3 regions of the Streptomyces sp. NPDC020965 genome follow, and region 3 is predicted to be linked to each of the others. Evidence: riboswitches for the same ligand, from Rfam matches in the RefSeq annotation. Region 3 holds a riboswitch; each other region holds the start of a gene.
What was found. Region 3 has a riboswitch for thiamine pyrophosphate ahead of thiC (phosphomethylpyrimidine synthase ThiC). Riboswitches for the same ligand answer to the same signal wherever they lie in the genome.

Region 1 (5,027 bases), on a different contig from region 3:
ACGCCAAGGGCACCCGAGCCTGACCGCGGGTGTCCAGGGATGTCCGGAGCCGGACACCCGGGAACAGACGGGGATAGACAGAGTCCTGCCGGTCGGACACCGTGCAGGGGAAGACGCGACAGGTCCGCCCGCCCAGGTGCATACCGGGCCCACTCAAGACACGCAGGAGCAAGTGGTGATCGAAGAGACCCTCCTCGAGGCCGAGGAGAAGATGGAGAAGGCCGTCGTCGTCGCCAAGGAGGACTTCGCCGCGATCCGCACGGGACGTGCGCATCCGGCGATGTTCAACAAGATCGTGGCCGACTACTACGGTGCGCTGACCCCGATCAACCAACTGGCCTCGTTCTCGGTGCCGGAGCCGCGGATGGCCGTGGTGACCCCGTTCGACAAGAGCGCGCTGCGCAACATCGAGCAGGCGATCCGTGACTCGGACCTGGGAGTCAACCCCAGCAACGACGGCAACATCATCCGAGTGGTGTTCCCTGAGCTGACCGAGGAGCGCCGCCGCGACTACATCAAGGTCGCGAAGAGCAAGGCCGAGGACTCCAAGATCTCGATCCGTGCCGTCCGCCGCAAGGCCAAGGAAGGCATCGACAAGCTGGTCAAGGACGGCGAGGTCGGCGAGGACGAGGGCCGCCGCGCGGAGAAGGAGCTCGACGACACCACCGCGAAGTACGTCACGCAGGTGGACGAGCTGCTGAAGCACAAGGAATCCGAGCTGCTTGAGGTCTGATGAAAGACTCTTCCTGGGGGGCCCCGCCGAGCACCGGCCTCTGGGGACCGCCCGACCAGGGTCCTGCCTCGGCGGGTCCCGCCTACGATCAGCATGTGGCACAGCAGACTCGGCCCATGCCCATCGTGCCGGACTTCCCCGACGCAGGTAGAGACGCCGAAGACCCTGATGGCCGTGACGGACGCGAGGCGCGCGACCAGGGGGCCGCTCGGCCGAGCGGTCCCCTGTTCCGTGACGACATTCCGCAGGAGCCCATGTCCCCTCCGCCGCACCCCGAGCCGTCCCGGCCGGGCCGCGCAGCCGGGGAATCCGGCAGGGCGGCCGGCCGGCAGAAGAAGCGGGCCGGTCGGGACCTCCGGGCGGCCATAGGGGTCGGTGTGGGGCTCGGCGCGGTGATCGTCGCCTCGCTCTTCATCGTCAGGGCCGTGTTCGTCGGCGTGATCGCGGTCGCCGTCGTCGTCGGCCTCTGGGAGCTCACCACCCGGCTCCGGGAGCGCAAGGACATCAAGGCGCCGCTCGTCCCGCTCGCGGTCGGCGGTGCGGCGATGGTCGTCGCCGGCTATGTGCGGGGCGCGGAGGGTGCCTGGGTCGCCATGGCGCTCACGGCGCTCGCCGTGCTCGTCTGGCGGATGACCGAACCGCCCGAGGGATATCTGAAGGACGTCACCGCGGGGGTCTTCGCGGCGTTCTACGTGCCGTTCCTGGCGACGTTCGTGGCGATGATGCTCACCGCGGACGACGGTTCGCAGCGGGTGCTCACCTTCCTCCTGCTCACGGTGGTCAGTGACACCGGCGCGTACGCGGTGGGCTGGCGCTTCGGGAAGCGCAAGCTGGCGCCGCGCATCAGCCCCGGGAAGACCCGCGAGGGACTGCTCGGCGCGGTGGCTTTCGCGATGGTGGGCGGCGCGCTCTGCATGGAGTTCCTGATCGACGGCGGGAGCTGGTGGCAGGGGCTGCTGCTCGGCCTCGCGGTCGCGGTCACCGCCACGCTCGGCGATCTGGGCGAGTCGATGATCAAGCGGGATCTGGGCATCAAGGACATGGGCACGCTGCTCCCGGGCCACGGGGGCATCATGGACCGGCTGGATTCGCTCCTGCCGACGGCGCCGGTGGTGTGGTTGCTGTTGGTGATCTTCGTCGGAAGCGGTTGATCGCCTTCCCGAGGCGTTTGACCTGCGGTTTTTCTTGTGAGGGGCTCGTTATCCACAGGGTGGCGAGCCCCTTCTCGTATCTCTGCGACACTGGATGCACCATGCCCAAGCCCGGAGAACTCACCTTTGTCGCGCCGCGCGGAGCCAAGAAGCCCCCGCGGCACCTCGCCGACCTCACGCCCGCCGAGCGCAAGGACGCCGTCGCCGCCATCGGCGAGAAGCCGTTCCGCGCCAAGCAGCTCTCGCAGCACTACTTCGCGCGGTACGCCCACGACCCGGCCCAGTGGACCGACATCCCGGCCGCCGCGCGCGAGAAGCTCGCCACCGAACTGCTGCCCGACCTGATGTCCGTCGTACGGCACATCTCCTGTGACGACGACACCACTCGTAAGACGCTGTGGCGGCTGCACGACGGCACGCTGGTCGAATCGGTGCTGATGCGCTATCCGGACCGGGTCACGATGTGCATCTCCTCGCAGGCCGGCTGCGGGATGAACTGCCCCTTCTGCGCCACCGGGCAGGCGGGGCTCGACCGCAATCTGTCGACCGCCGAGATCGTCCACCAGATCGTCGACGGCATGCGCGCACTGCGCGACGGCGAGGTCCCCGGCGGGGCCGCGCGGCTGTCCAACATCGTGTTCATGGGGATGGGCGAGCCGCTCGCCAACTACAAGCGGGTCGTCGGTGCCATTCGCCGGCTCACCGACCCGGAGCCGGACGGCCTCGGCATATCGCAGCGCGGGATCACCGTCTCGACGGTCGGTCTGGTGCCCGCGATGCTGCGCTTCGCCGACGAGGGCTTCAAATGCCGACTCGCCGTCTCGCTGCACGCTCCGGACGACGAGCTGCGCGACACCCTGGTCCCGGTCAACACCCGCTGGCAGGTCCGCGAGGTGCTGGACGCCGCGTGGGAGTACGCGGAGAAGTCCGGCCGCCGGATCTCCATCGAGTACGCGCTCATCCGGGACATCAATGACCAGGGATGGCGTGGCGATCTGCTCGGCCGGCTACTCAAGGGCAAGCGCGTCCATGTGAACCTGATCCCGCTCAACCCGACGCCGGGGTCGAAGTGGACCGCCTCCCGGCCCGAGGACGAGAAGGCATTCGTGGCGGCCATCGCCGCCCATGGGGTGCCGGTGACCGTGCGGGACACCCGGGGGCAGGAAATCGACGGGGCCTGCGGGCAGCTCGCCGCGACCGAGCGCTGACCCCGGCTCCCCACCTGGGGCTCGGGGCCGGGGCGCCGCCGTCGCGCGGTGGCGGCCTTGTACTCTGAAGTCGAACACATTTGCATATTTTCCGACAGGGGAGCGCCACAGCGCTGAGAGTGCGGTGCCCATCAGACCGCAGACCCTCTGAACCTCGCCCGGGTCATTCCGGGTAGGAAGTTCGGTCGATACTCAAGCTGTTGCGCCCTGCCCGGATTCTCTCGCGAGAACCGGGCGGGGCCGCGTCTCTTCCTGGTCATACCCAGGAGGAATGTCAGTGAGCACCACCAAGAGGATCACGGTCACCGCGCTGGCCGCAGCGCTGGGCGTGACCACGCTCGCCGCCTGTGGCGGCGGTTCGGACGAGTCCAAGGAATCGGGGTCCGGTTCGTCCGGCGGCTCGGCGTCCAAGACCGTGACGCTCGTGACCCATCAGTCGTTCGCCGCGTCCGACACCGTACTGAAGCGGTTCACCCAGGAGACCGGCTACACCGTCAAGGTGCTCAAGAGCGGCGACGCCGGCACCGCCCTCAACAAGGAGATCCTCACCAAGGGCTCCCCGCAGGGCGATGTGTTCTTCGGCGTCGACAACACCCTGCTCTCCCGCGCCCTCGACAACGGCCTGTTCACTCCGTACGAGGCCAAGGGCCTGGACCGGGTCTCCGACGCCGTCCAGCTCGACCGGGAGAAGCACCGGGTCACCCCCGTCGACACCGGCGACGTCTGCGTCAACTACGACAAGAAGTTCTTCGCCGACAAGAAGCTGGCGCCCCCGAAGACCTTCGACGACCTGATCAAGCCCGAGTACAAGAACCAGCTCGTCGTGGAGAACGCGGCGACCTCGTCGCCCGGGCTCGGCTTCCTCCTCGGCACCGTCGCCGAGTACGGGGAGACCGACTGGCAGGACTACTGGAAGAAGCTCAAGGACAACGGCGTCAAGGTGGTCGACGGCTGGGAGCAGGCGTACAACGAGGAGTTCTCCGGATCGGCCGGGGGCAAGAAGGCCAAAGCGGACCGGCCGCTGGTCGTCTCGTACGCCTCCAGCCCGCCCGTGGAGGTGCTCTACTCCGAGCCGCAGCCCACGCAGGCGCCGACCGGGGTCGCCACCGGCACCTGCTTCCGGCAGATCGAGTTCGCGGGCCTGCTGAAGGGCGCGGCGAATGACAAGGGCGGCAAGGCCCTGCTGGACTTCCTGGTCTCGCCGGCCTTCCAGGAGGACATGCCGCTGAAGATGTTCGTCAACCCGGTCATCGAGGGCGCCAAGCTGCCCAAGCTCTTCACCGACTTCGGCGCGGTGGTCGGCACGCCGAAGACCGTCACCCCGGAGAAGATCTCCAGGAACCGTGAGCAGTGGGTTCAGACGTGGTCCTCGCTCGTCGTGAAGTAACTCCGGCCGGCCGCGGGGCCGGGTCAGGGGTACGGGGAAACGTGACGCGGCTCGGTCTGATGATCGTGCCCGTCGCGTTCTTCGCCGTCTTCTTCGCCTATCCCGTCGCCTCCATCGTCGGCCGCGGCCTGCGGATCGACGGAGTCTGGCAGTTCGGCGGGATCGGTGAGGTGCTCGGCCGGGCCGACCTCCAGCGGGTGCTCTGGTTCACCACCTGGCAGGCGCTCGCCTCGACCGCGCTGACCCTGGTGATCGCCCTGCCCGGCGCGTATGTGCTCGCCCGTTTCGACTTCCCCGGCAAACGGCTGCTGCGGGCGGTGGTGACGGTTCCGTTCGTGCTGCCGACCGTGGTCGTCGGCACCGCCTTCCTGGCGCTGCTGGGCCGGGGCGGGCTGCTGGACGAGGCGTGGGGTGTCCGGCTCGACACCACCGTGTGGGCGATCCTGCTGGCCCATGTCTTCTTCAACTACGCGGTGGTCGTCCGGACCGTGGGCGGGCTGTGGGCGCAGCTCGACCCCCGGCAGGAGGAGGCCGCCCGGGTGCTGGGC
Region 2 (5,027 bases), on a different contig from region 3:
CGGGAGTGAAGAGCCACTCCAGCATCTCCGCGTCGGAGAAGCCGTCGTCCCGCAGGAGCGTCAAGGTGCCGGCGAGGCCCTTGACCACCCGGTCATCGCTGATGAAGGCGGCGGGAACCATCAGCACCCGGTTCTCCCCCCGGCGCACGGCGATGAGCTGGCCGTCCTTCACCAACTGCCGGACGCGCGTCACCTGGACATCGAACATTTCGGCGATATCGGGGAGGGTGAGCCAGTCGGGGACGAGTGCATCGATCTTTGCGTCAATCTCGGTCACGGGACAAGCCTGCCATCTGGGACTGACAGTCGGTAGTCGGGCCCTCGGTCCAGCGCGTCCCCCACGGTCGGAATCGGGGCGGGATTCCTGGTCAGAGGCGTTTGACCGGCTCCGGGACGGCTCAGCCCGACGCGGCCTTCAGGGGGACCGAGGCATCGGCGGCCCGCCCCGGATCCAGTCGCGCGCCCGACAGGATGAGCTTGCGGCCCTGGGCCAGATCGCGGGGCCTGCCGACGGCAAGCAGCGCGACGAGGGCGCCGTCCCGCAGCCACAGCACCGACCAGGCGTCGTCCGCCGGGCCGCCGCGCCACAGGGTGGTGTCCGCGTCCGCGTGGTCCCCGGCGTACTGGACGAACCGCCCGAACTGCTCGGACCAGAAGTACGGGACCGGGTCGTAACTCAGCGGTGGTTCGCCCCGCTCCTCGGCGAGCACGTTGGCGGCGATCGTCCGAGGGCCCTGGAGGGCGTTGTCCCAGTGGTGCACGAGCAGGCGCCGGCCGTAGCGGGCGGAGGGGAAGGACGCGCAGTCGCCGACGGCGTACACATCGGGCCGCGAGGTGCGCAGACTCGCGTCGGCGACGACGGCGCCCGCGGCATCGGTCTCGATGCCCGAGCCCGCGAGCCAGTCGGTGGCGGGGCGTGCGCCGATGCCGACGACGACGGCGTCCGCCGCGATCCGCCGCCCCCCGGCGAGCAGGACGGCTCCCGCTTCGATGCCCGCCACGCGCGCATGGGTGATCAGTTCGACACCGAGCGCCGCGTACCAATCGGCCATCGGGGCGGTGACCTCGGCGGGCAGCGCGCCGGCCAGGGGGCGGTCGGCGGCCTCGACGACGGTGACGGCACAGCCCGCCTCGCGGGCGGCCGTCGCGAATTCGGCGCCGATCCAGCCCGCGCCGATGACGACGATGTCGTGCCGCTCGGCGAGGACGGGCCGCAGCCGGGCGGCGTCGTCCAGGGTGCGCAGCAGATGGACGCCGGGGACGGTCCCGGTGCCGGGGAGGTGGAGCGGCTCCGCCCCGGTGGCGATCACGAGGGTGTCGTACGGGACGGGCCCGGCCTCGGTGTCCAGCAGATGCTCCGCGGGGCGTACGCCGGTCACCTCACGGCCGAGGTGGAGGTCGATATCGAGGGCCTCGAAGTCGATCTCGAAGGCGGACCCCTCGGCCGCACCGAGGAGGATCGCCTTGGAGAGGGGTGGCCGGTCGTACGGCTGATGGGGTTCGGCGCCGATCAGGGTGATGGAACCGGTGAAGCCCTGTTCGCGCAGGGCGACGGCGGTCTGCACGCCGGCCATCCCCGCTCCGGCGACGACCACGCGCCGCGTCCGCTGCTCGTTCCGCTGCTCGCTCACATGCCCACCTTACGCATCTGACGAACCGTCAGAAAAGAGTCCCGACCAGGACGGGTCACCGGGCTCCCGGGGCACCTCCTCGACCACACTCGTCCCGCTGCCCTCGCTGGACTCCCACTCCCAGGACTCCTCCAGCCGCAGCCGGCCGTCGGGCAGTTCCACCACGACCGAGACACAGTGCCCCGACGCGGTGCTGCCGTCCGTCCTCAACTGCACGTAGCGGAAGTCCAGCCGGTCGCCGGCCCGGGTGCCCACCAGATGACCGCGGGCGACATCGCCGCCCTCGTACTCGGCCCAGATCTGGCCGTGCCGCTCGTGGTACCGGAAACGGGTGAGGGTACCCACCTGCCCCGGGGCCTGATCCGCCACCGGTGAGAGGACGAGCCCGTCGAGTGACCTTGCCATGGCACTGCTCCCTTGCGCCGAAGTCCCGTCGGCTCCCACCGCGCCTTACCGCGCTGTGGGGCCTGGGGTTAGGGTGGCCACCGTAAAACACTCGCGGGAGCCCGGACGCACCGGGCTGAGAGGGAGGCTGGACGGCCTCCGACCGTACGAACCTGATCCGGGTCATGCCGGCGAAGGGAGGGGCCGACCGCCCATGCCGCCGATTCCCGAGAAGCGCACCCCCGAGACACTCCCCACGGCGCGCCGGACAACCCGTCCGGCCGATCCCTGGCCGCCCGACACCGGCGCCGGTCCGCCGACCACGACCGGTCGGTCGTCGGACGTGCTCGTCATCGGCGGTGGTGTCATCGGTCTGGTCACGGCCTGGCGCGCGGCGCAGCGCGGACTGACCGTCACCGTCGCCGATCCGGCACCGGGCGGCGGGGCCGCGCAGGTCGCCGCTGGAATGCTCGCGGCCGTCACCGAACTGCACTACGGCGAGGAGACCCTGCTCGCCCTCGGCCTCGAATCCGCCCGCCGCTACGCCGACTTCGTCGCCGAACTGGAGGAGACGAGCGGTGCGGGCGTCGGCTATCGGGCCTGTGGCACCCTCGCCGTCGCCCTCGACGCCGACGACCGGGCCCATCTCCGCGAACTCCACGCCCTCCACCAGCGCTGCGGACTGGACTCGGAGTGGCTGACGGGCCGGGAGTGCCGCCGACTGGAGCCGATGCTCGCCCCGGGTGTCCGTGGCGGGCTACGGGTCGACGGTGACCACCAGGTCGACCCCAGACGACTGGCGTCCGCCCTGGTCACGGCCTGCGAGCGGGCCGGGGTGGCGTTCCGCCGCGACTGGGTGGAACGGCTGTCGGTCGCGCGCGGCCGGGCGGTCGGAGCCGTCCTCGCGGACGGAACCGCACTCGGCGCGGACCAGGTGGTGCTCGCGGGCGGCAGTCTGAGCGGACGGCTCGGCGGAGTGCCCGATGAGGTGCTGCCCCCGGTGCGCCCGGTGAAGGGCCAGGTACTGCGGCTGGCCGTGCCCACGGCGTACGCCCCCTTCCTCTCCCGGACCGTCCGCGCCGTGGTGCGCGGCGGTCATGTGTATCTGGTGCCGCGCGAGAACGGCGAGCTGGTCATCGGCGCGACCAGCGAGGAGATGGGCTGGGACACCACCGTCACCGCTGGCGGGGTGTACGAGCTGCTGCGCGACGCCCATGAACTGGTGCCGGGCATCACCGAACTCCCGCTGACCGAGACGCGCGCGGGGCTGCGCCCCGCCTCTCCCGACAACGCCCCGCTGCTCGGACCGACCGCCCTGCCGGGGCTGCAACTGGCCACCGGACACCATCGCAACGGAGTGCTGCTGACCCCGGTCACCGGCGACGCCATGGCGACCGCGCTGACCGAAGGCGCCTTGCCGGAGGAGGCCCGCCCCTTCAGCCCACGCCGCTTCCCGCCCCTCGCCCCGGTCGCGGCAGGCTCGCCCCTCGCTCCGGTCACACCGGTCACACCGGCCTCAGCAGGCTCGCCGGCCGCCCCAGACCTCCTCTCCCAGGCCCCCCAGGAGCAGCCCGTATGAACACTCTTCCCATGGTGGTCTCCGTCAACGGCGAACGGCGTGAACTCGCCACCGGAACGACCCTGGACCGCCTGGTCGCGGATCTCTCCACCGCACCGTCCGGAGTCGCCGCCGCCGTCAACGAGGCGGTCGTACCGCGCAGTCAGTGGGCAGGCACCCAGCTCGGTGACGGCGACCGGGTGGAAGTCCTCACCGCCGTCCAGGGAGGCTGAACCGCTATGTCCGACGACCGGCTCACCATCGGCGACACCTCCTTCGACTCCCGATTGATCATGGGTACGGGGGGTGCGGCGAGCCTCGACGCGCTGGAGCGCGCCCTCGTCGCCAGCGGTACCGAACTCACCACCGTCGCGATGCGCCGCCTCGACCCGAGCGTCCAGGGCTCGGTGCTCTCCGTCCTGAAGCGGCTCGGCATCCGCGTCCTGCCCAACACGGCGGGCTGCTTCACGGCCGGGGAGGCGGTGCTCACCGCCCGGCTGGCGCGGGAGGCCCTGGGCACCGACTGGATCAAGGTGGAGGTCGTCGCGGACGAGCGGACCCTGCTGCCCGACCCGATCGAGCTGCTGGACGCGGCGGAGACCCTGGTGGACGACGGTTTCACGGTCCTCCCGTACACCAGTGACGATCCGGTGCTGGCGCGGAAGCTGGAGGACGTGGGCTGCGCGGCGATCATGCCCCTGGGCTCACCGATCGGCTCGGGGCTCGGCATCCGCAATCCGCACAATTTCCAACTGATCGTGGAGCACGCGAACGTACCGGTGGTGCTGGACGCCGGCGCGGGCACCGCGTCCGACGCCGCGCTCGCCATGGAGCTGGGGTGCGCGGCCGTGATGCTGGCCTCCGCGGTGACCCGCGCCCAGGAGCCGGTGCTGATGGCGGAGGCGATGCGGCACGCGGTCGAGGCGGGCCGGCTCGCGCACCGGGCCGGCCGGATCCCGCGCAGGCACTTCGCCGAGGCGTCCTCCCCGTTCGCGGGCCGGGCGGCACTGGACCCGGAGCGCCCGGCCTTCCGGTGAGCGCCCGCCGACCGGACAGGGCCTAGGGAGTGTCTTCAAAGTAGCGTCGTCCGCCCGGAGGGCGGGGGAGGTCGGCGCTGTCACAGGACGGCTCCGATCCGGACCCGGTCCCGCCCCGGCGCGGCGGGTCTGTCGGTGGCGGCTCGTAGAATCGCTCTGTGGACACCCTCCAGGACCCTCTCGTCGGGCATGTGCTCGACGGCCGCTACCGCGTCGAGGCGCTCATCGCCGTCGGCGGTATGGCCACGGTCTACCGGGCCGTCGACACCCGTCTCGACCGCGAGCTGGCGCTCAAGGTGATGCATCCGGCCCTCGCCACCGACGTCTCCTTCGTGGAGCGCTTCATCCGCGAGGCCAAATCCGTGGCCCGGCTGGCCCACCCCAATGTGGTGGGCGTCTTCGACCAGGGCGCCGAGG
Region 3 (5,027 bases):
TCGACCGCTGCTGCGATGGCCATTTCTCTTCCCCTTCACCAGGAGGAGAGGTTGCTCCCTGCGGTCGAGCAACTACGGTTAGGAGTGGGAGGGCTGCTCAGTGCCCTTTCGTTCTCTATCAGTATCTGAAGAATCACTCCTTGTAGTCTTCTAGCGCGTGCAGCACGATGGCGGCAAGAGGGTCACAGGGGTAGTTCCTGGCCGTTTTTGACAGGCTTTCAGCAGGCTTCCTTCACTGCGGGGTACACAATGCGCGAGTCGGTCCAGGCCGAGGTCCTGATGAGTTTCCTTGTCTCCGAGGAGCTCTCGTTCCGGATCCCGGTGGAACTCCGATACGAGACGGAGGATCCGTATGCCGTGCGGATGACCTTCCATCTACCCGGAGACGCGCCTGTGACCTGGGCTTTCGGTCGAGATCTCCTGATGGACGGCATCCTCGGCCCGAGTGGTGACGGCGATGTGCGGATTGCCCCGACCGGTCCCGAGGAGCTGTCGGACATCGCCATCCGGCTCCAAGTCGGCGCCGATCAGGCGCTGTTCCAGGTGAGCGTGGGGCCGATCGTGGCCTTCCTCGACCGCACCGACAAGCTGGTGCCGCTGGGCCAGGAGCGGGCGTTCCGCGACTTCGAGGGCGATCTCGACAAGGCGCTCAAGAACATCCTCGCCGAGACCGAGGAGAACGCGGGCTGACCCACGGTGCGCGGTGGGCACCGGGGCGGCGCGACGGGCGGTGCTCGGTGGACCACCTGGCCAAGTCCGGGGACCGGCGTACGGGGCCCTGGAGGCCGCGTACACGGGTCCGGGAGGCTTGCGGTACACAGGGCGCGGTACGGAGCGGAGAGCGGGACGGAGCGAGGAGCGGCGGGTGGGGCGCGATGTGCTGAAGGCCGGTGCAGAAACGTCACTACGCCGCATCGGTGGTGCGTGCGACACCGGTCGGGGTGGCGCCGGCCCGACTCCCGTCCCGGGCCCCGGTCGGGGGAGTCGAGACCCAAGTTGAGGCCGAAGCCGAAACCGGGGCCGATCCCGCGACCGGGGCCCGTGCCCCAGGCCGTGACTACTTCTTGCGGCGACGGCCCGTACCCCCCCGGCCCGGCAGCCCACCCCGCCCCGGCGGTCCGCTCCGCCCCGTACCCCCGGCGCGTACGGGCGATCCGTCCGACGCCACGGCCGGTGCCGCCGCGCTGCCGCTCGGCCGGTCGGCCGAGACCACCAGCGCCGCGAGCGCGGTGGTCACCGGCACCGAGGCGACCAGCCCGATCGAGCCGACGAGGGTCCGGACGATCTCCTGCGCGACCAGTTCGCTGTTGGCCACCGTCCCCACGCTGCTCTGCGCGATCGAGAACAGCAGCAGCAGCGGCAGCGCGGCACCCGCGTACGCCAGGACCAGCGTGTTGACCACGGACGCGATGTGGTCGCGGCCGATCCGGATGCCCGCGCGGTACAGCGCGCGCGGCCCCATGTCCGGATTGGCCTGGCGCAGTTCCCAGACGGCCGAGGTCTGGGTCACCGTCACGTCATCGAGGACACCGAGCGAGCCGATGATGATGCCCGCGAGCAGTAGCCCGCTCATGTCGATGTTGGGGTAGAGGCCGTGGATCAGGCCGGTGTTGTCGTCGGTGTTGCCGCTCAGATGCGCCCAGCCGATGAAGAGCGAGCCGAGCAGCCCGATCAGCAACAGGGAGATCAGGGTGCCGAGCACGGCGACCGAGGTCCGCGCGCTCAGACCGTGGCACAGATAGAGCGCCATCAGCATGATGGCGCTGGCCCCGACCACCGCGACGATCAGCGGATTGGAGCCCGCCAGGATCGCGGGCAGGATGAAGAACGACAGCACGGCGAACGACGTGGCGAGCGCGATCAGCGCCATCACCCCACGCATCCGCCCCACCAGCACCACCGCGACCGCGAAGATCCCGGCCAGCAGCGCCATCGGAACCGTACGGTCCACATCGATCACCGAGTACTGGAGATCGCGCGGCGCGTCCGGCGCGTACGCCACCACCACCCCCTGGCCCTTCTCCAACTGGCGGGGCGCGTCCGGCTGGACGATCTCGGAGAAGGTGCGGCCCTTGTCACTGCCGGTGGTGACCTTGATCGTCGCCTTCCCGCACTCGCCCTGCTGCGAGTTGACGGCCTCTCTGCCCTCGGGCGTGCTGGTGTCCCCGGTGGGGGGCACCCGGCCCGCGTTGGCGGACTTGCAGTCGATCTTGTCGAGCCGGGTCACCGTGCCCTGTTCGGTCTGCCGGTCGAACCCCACACCGGTGCGCTCGTGCCCGGGAGTGGAACCGGGCCAGAGCACCACCAACCCCACGACCACCGCGGCGGCGAACGGAATCAGTACGGCGGCGATGACCTTGCGCAGGTGCCGGGAGACCGGTGCGGCCGGACCGTGGCTGTGTGAGTGGCCGTGACTGTGCGCTTCCGGCGTCTGCGGCCGGGGGTGCGGAAGATGCTCCTCCCGCGGCGGTTCGGGCGGCTGCTGGGGGTCGGGCGGCGAAGAGGTCACCGACCGATCATCGCAAGAACGCCGGGGGGCCTCTGTTCAGCGCGCCAGAAAGAACGCTAGCGTGGTGGCACCTTTGCACACGCGGGAGCTCGGAGCACCGGGCTGAGAGGACGCTGACCTCCGTACGAGCCGACTGGCCAACCCCAGTACGGCAGCCACGGAAGCCGCTGCGTCGACCGCCGAACCTGTTACCGGGTAATGCCGGCGTAGGGAGTAGGTCTCCATGACCGTTCAGGATGCACACACGTCTGCCGTCGACCAGGCGGCAGAGCGCACGCCGGGCTGGCACAAGGGGTACGTCGAGGGCTCACGCCCCGACATCCGGGTGCCCGTCCGGCAGGTGCACCTCACCAATGGCGCGGATGTGACGCTGTACGACACTTCCGGTCCGTACACCGACCCCGCGATCGATACCGATGTACGCCGTGGTCTGGCGCCGGTCCGGGAGAGCTGGATCACCGGCCGGGGCGATACCGAGGAGTACGCGGGCCGGCCGATCCGCCCCGAGGACGACGGGATCAAGCACACCTCACCGCGGGGCGGACTGCGGAACCTCGACGCGGTCTTCCCCGGCCGCCCGCGCCAGCCCCGCCGCGGGCGCGACGGCCGGGCGGTGACCCAGCTCGCGTACGCGCGCCGGGGCGAGATCACACCGGAGATGGAGTACGTGGCCATCCGGGAGAACGTCGCGCCCGAGGTCGTACGAGAGGAGATCGCGGCCGGTCGCGCGGTGCTGCCGGCCAACGTCAACCACCCGGAGATCGAGCCGATGATCATCGGCAAGCGGTTCCTGGTGAAGGTCAACGCCAACATCGGCAACTCCGCGGTCACCTCCTCCATCGAGGAGGAGGTGGACAAGATGACCTGGGCGACGCGTTGGGGCGCGGACACCGTCATGGACCTCTCCACCGGGCGCAATATCCACACCACCCGGGAGTGGGTGCTGCGCAATTCGCCCGTGCCGATCGGCACCGTGCCGCTGTACCAGGCCCTGGAGAAGGTCGACGGCAGGGCGGAGGAACTGAACTGGGAGATCTACAAGGACACGATCATCGAGCAGGCCGAACAGGGCGTCGACTACATGACGGTCCACGCCGGCGTGCTGCTCCGGTACGTCCCGCTGACGGCGCGCCGCAAGACCGGCATCGTCTCGCGCGGTGGCTCGATCATGGCGGCCTGGTGCCTGGCGCACCACAAGGAGTCGTTCCTGTACGAGAACTTCGAGGAGCTGTGCGAGATCCTCGCCTCGTACGACGTGACCTACTCGCTCGGTGACGGGCTGCGGCCCGGTTCGATCGCGGACGCCAATGACGAGGCGCAGTTCGCGGAGTTGCGCACGTTGGGGGAACTCAACAGGATCGCCAAGCGTTTTCAGGTGCAGACGATGATCGAAGGCCCCGGTCACGTCCCGATGCACAAGATCAAAGAGAACATCGACCTTCAGCAGGAGATCTGCGAAGAGGCCCCCTTCTACACGCTCGGCCCGCTGACGACCGATGTGGCCCCCGCGTACGACCACATCACTTCAGGTATCGGGGCGGCGATGATCGCCTGGTGGGGCACGGCCATGCTCTGTTACGTCACCCCCAAGGAGCACCTCGGCCTGCCGAACCGGGACGATGTGAAGACCGGTGTCATCACCTACAAGATCGCCGCGCACGCGGCCGATCTCGCCAAGGGACATCCGGGCGCGCAAGAGTGGGACGACGCGCTCTCGGACGCCCGCTTCGAGTTCCGCTGGGAGGACCAGTTCAATCTGGCCCTCGATCCGGACACGGCGCGGGAGTTCCACGACGAGACCCTGCCGGCCGAGCCCGCGAAGACCGCGCACTTCTGCTCGATGTGCGGTCCGAAATTCTGCTCGATGAAAATCAGCCGGAGCATCAACGAACGGTTCGGCGGTGACGACGCCCCGGGGGCGACGGCCGACGAGGTCACGGAGGGGATGTTGGAGAAGTCGAAGGAGTTCGCCGCGAGCGGTAACCGGGTCTATCTGCCACTCGCGGAGTGAGTGGAGTGAGCAGAGTTACGGGCTGACGGGCTGACGGGCTGACGGTCTGGTGGGCCGGTGGGCCGGTGGGCCGGGCGGTCCGGGCGGTCCGGCTGGGGCCTCGGCGTCCCCTCACAGGGGGCGCCGTCCGGTCCGCCGGCAAGCCCGATCGTGGAAGTCGAGACGGCGAGGATCTTCCTCGGCCGGGCGGATTCTCGGCAGACTGGCCGGGTGACAGCAATATCAATGAGTAAAGGCGCCAACTGTCCGGTCTCCGTGGCCACGGTGCACGCGGTACTGACCTGGACGGACGCCCCCGGTGCGCCCGACGCGGACGCCTCGGCCCTGCTGCTGACCGGATCCGGACGGGTGCGGGACGACGCGGACTTCGTCTTCTACAACCAGCCGCGCCATGCGTCCGACGCCGTCCGGCATCTGGGGAAGCGGCGGGACGCCGGTACGGTCACCGATACGGTCGAGGTGGCCCTGAACGAACTGGAACCCGGTATCGAGCGGGTCGTCCTGTGC

Region 1: linked by a shared signal. The riboswitch ahead of ACH4S7_RS18715 (thiamine ABC transporter substrate binding subunit) and the one ahead of thiC (phosphomethylpyrimidine synthase ThiC) in region 3 are both predicted to bind thiamine pyrophosphate.
Region 2: linked by a shared signal. The riboswitch ahead of thiO (glycine oxidase ThiO) and the one ahead of thiC (phosphomethylpyrimidine synthase ThiC) in region 3 are both predicted to bind thiamine pyrophosphate.

What each region holds. Positions count from the first base shown of each region.
Region 1 is NZ_JBIRRE010000005.1:508,705-513,731, forward strand. It holds gene pyrH (UMP kinase) at 1-23, shown strand, start outside; gene frr (ribosome recycling factor) at 176-733, shown strand; gene ACH4S7_RS18705 (phosphatidate cytidylyltransferase) at 733-1,884, shown strand; gene rlmN (23S rRNA (adenine(2503)-C(2))-methyltransferase RlmN) at 1,986-3,092, shown strand; TPP riboswitch at 3,179-3,289, shown strand; gene ACH4S7_RS18715 (thiamine ABC transporter substrate binding subunit) at 3,364-4,479, shown strand; gene ACH4S7_RS18720 (ABC transporter permease) at 4,539-5,027, shown strand, end outside.
Region 2 is NZ_JBIRRE010000001.1:369,764-374,790, forward strand. It holds gene ACH4S7_RS01610 (Rv2175c family DNA-binding protein) at 1-277, opposite strand, end outside; gene ACH4S7_RS01615 (NAD(P)/FAD-dependent oxidoreductase) at 399-1,631, opposite strand; gene ACH4S7_RS01620 (hypothetical protein) at 1,641-2,036, opposite strand; TPP riboswitch at 2,120-2,232, shown strand; gene thiO (glycine oxidase ThiO) at 2,230-3,594, shown strand; gene thiS (sulfur carrier protein ThiS) at 3,591-3,806, shown strand; gene ACH4S7_RS01635 (thiazole synthase) at 3,813-4,610, shown strand; gene pknB (Stk1 family PASTA domain-containing Ser/Thr kinase) at 4,769-5,027, shown strand, end outside.
Region 3 is NZ_JBIRRE010000003.1:485,017-490,043, reverse strand. It holds gene ACH4S7_RS12605 (IclR family transcriptional regulator) at 1-129, shown strand, start outside; gene ACH4S7_RS12600 (SsgA family sporulation/cell division regulator) at 250-690, shown strand; gene ACH4S7_RS12595 (YibE/F family protein) at 1,058-2,509, opposite strand; TPP riboswitch at 2,581-2,739, shown strand; gene thiC (phosphomethylpyrimidine synthase ThiC) at 2,733-4,520, shown strand; gene ACH4S7_RS12585 (VWA domain-containing protein) at 4,746-5,027, shown strand, end outside.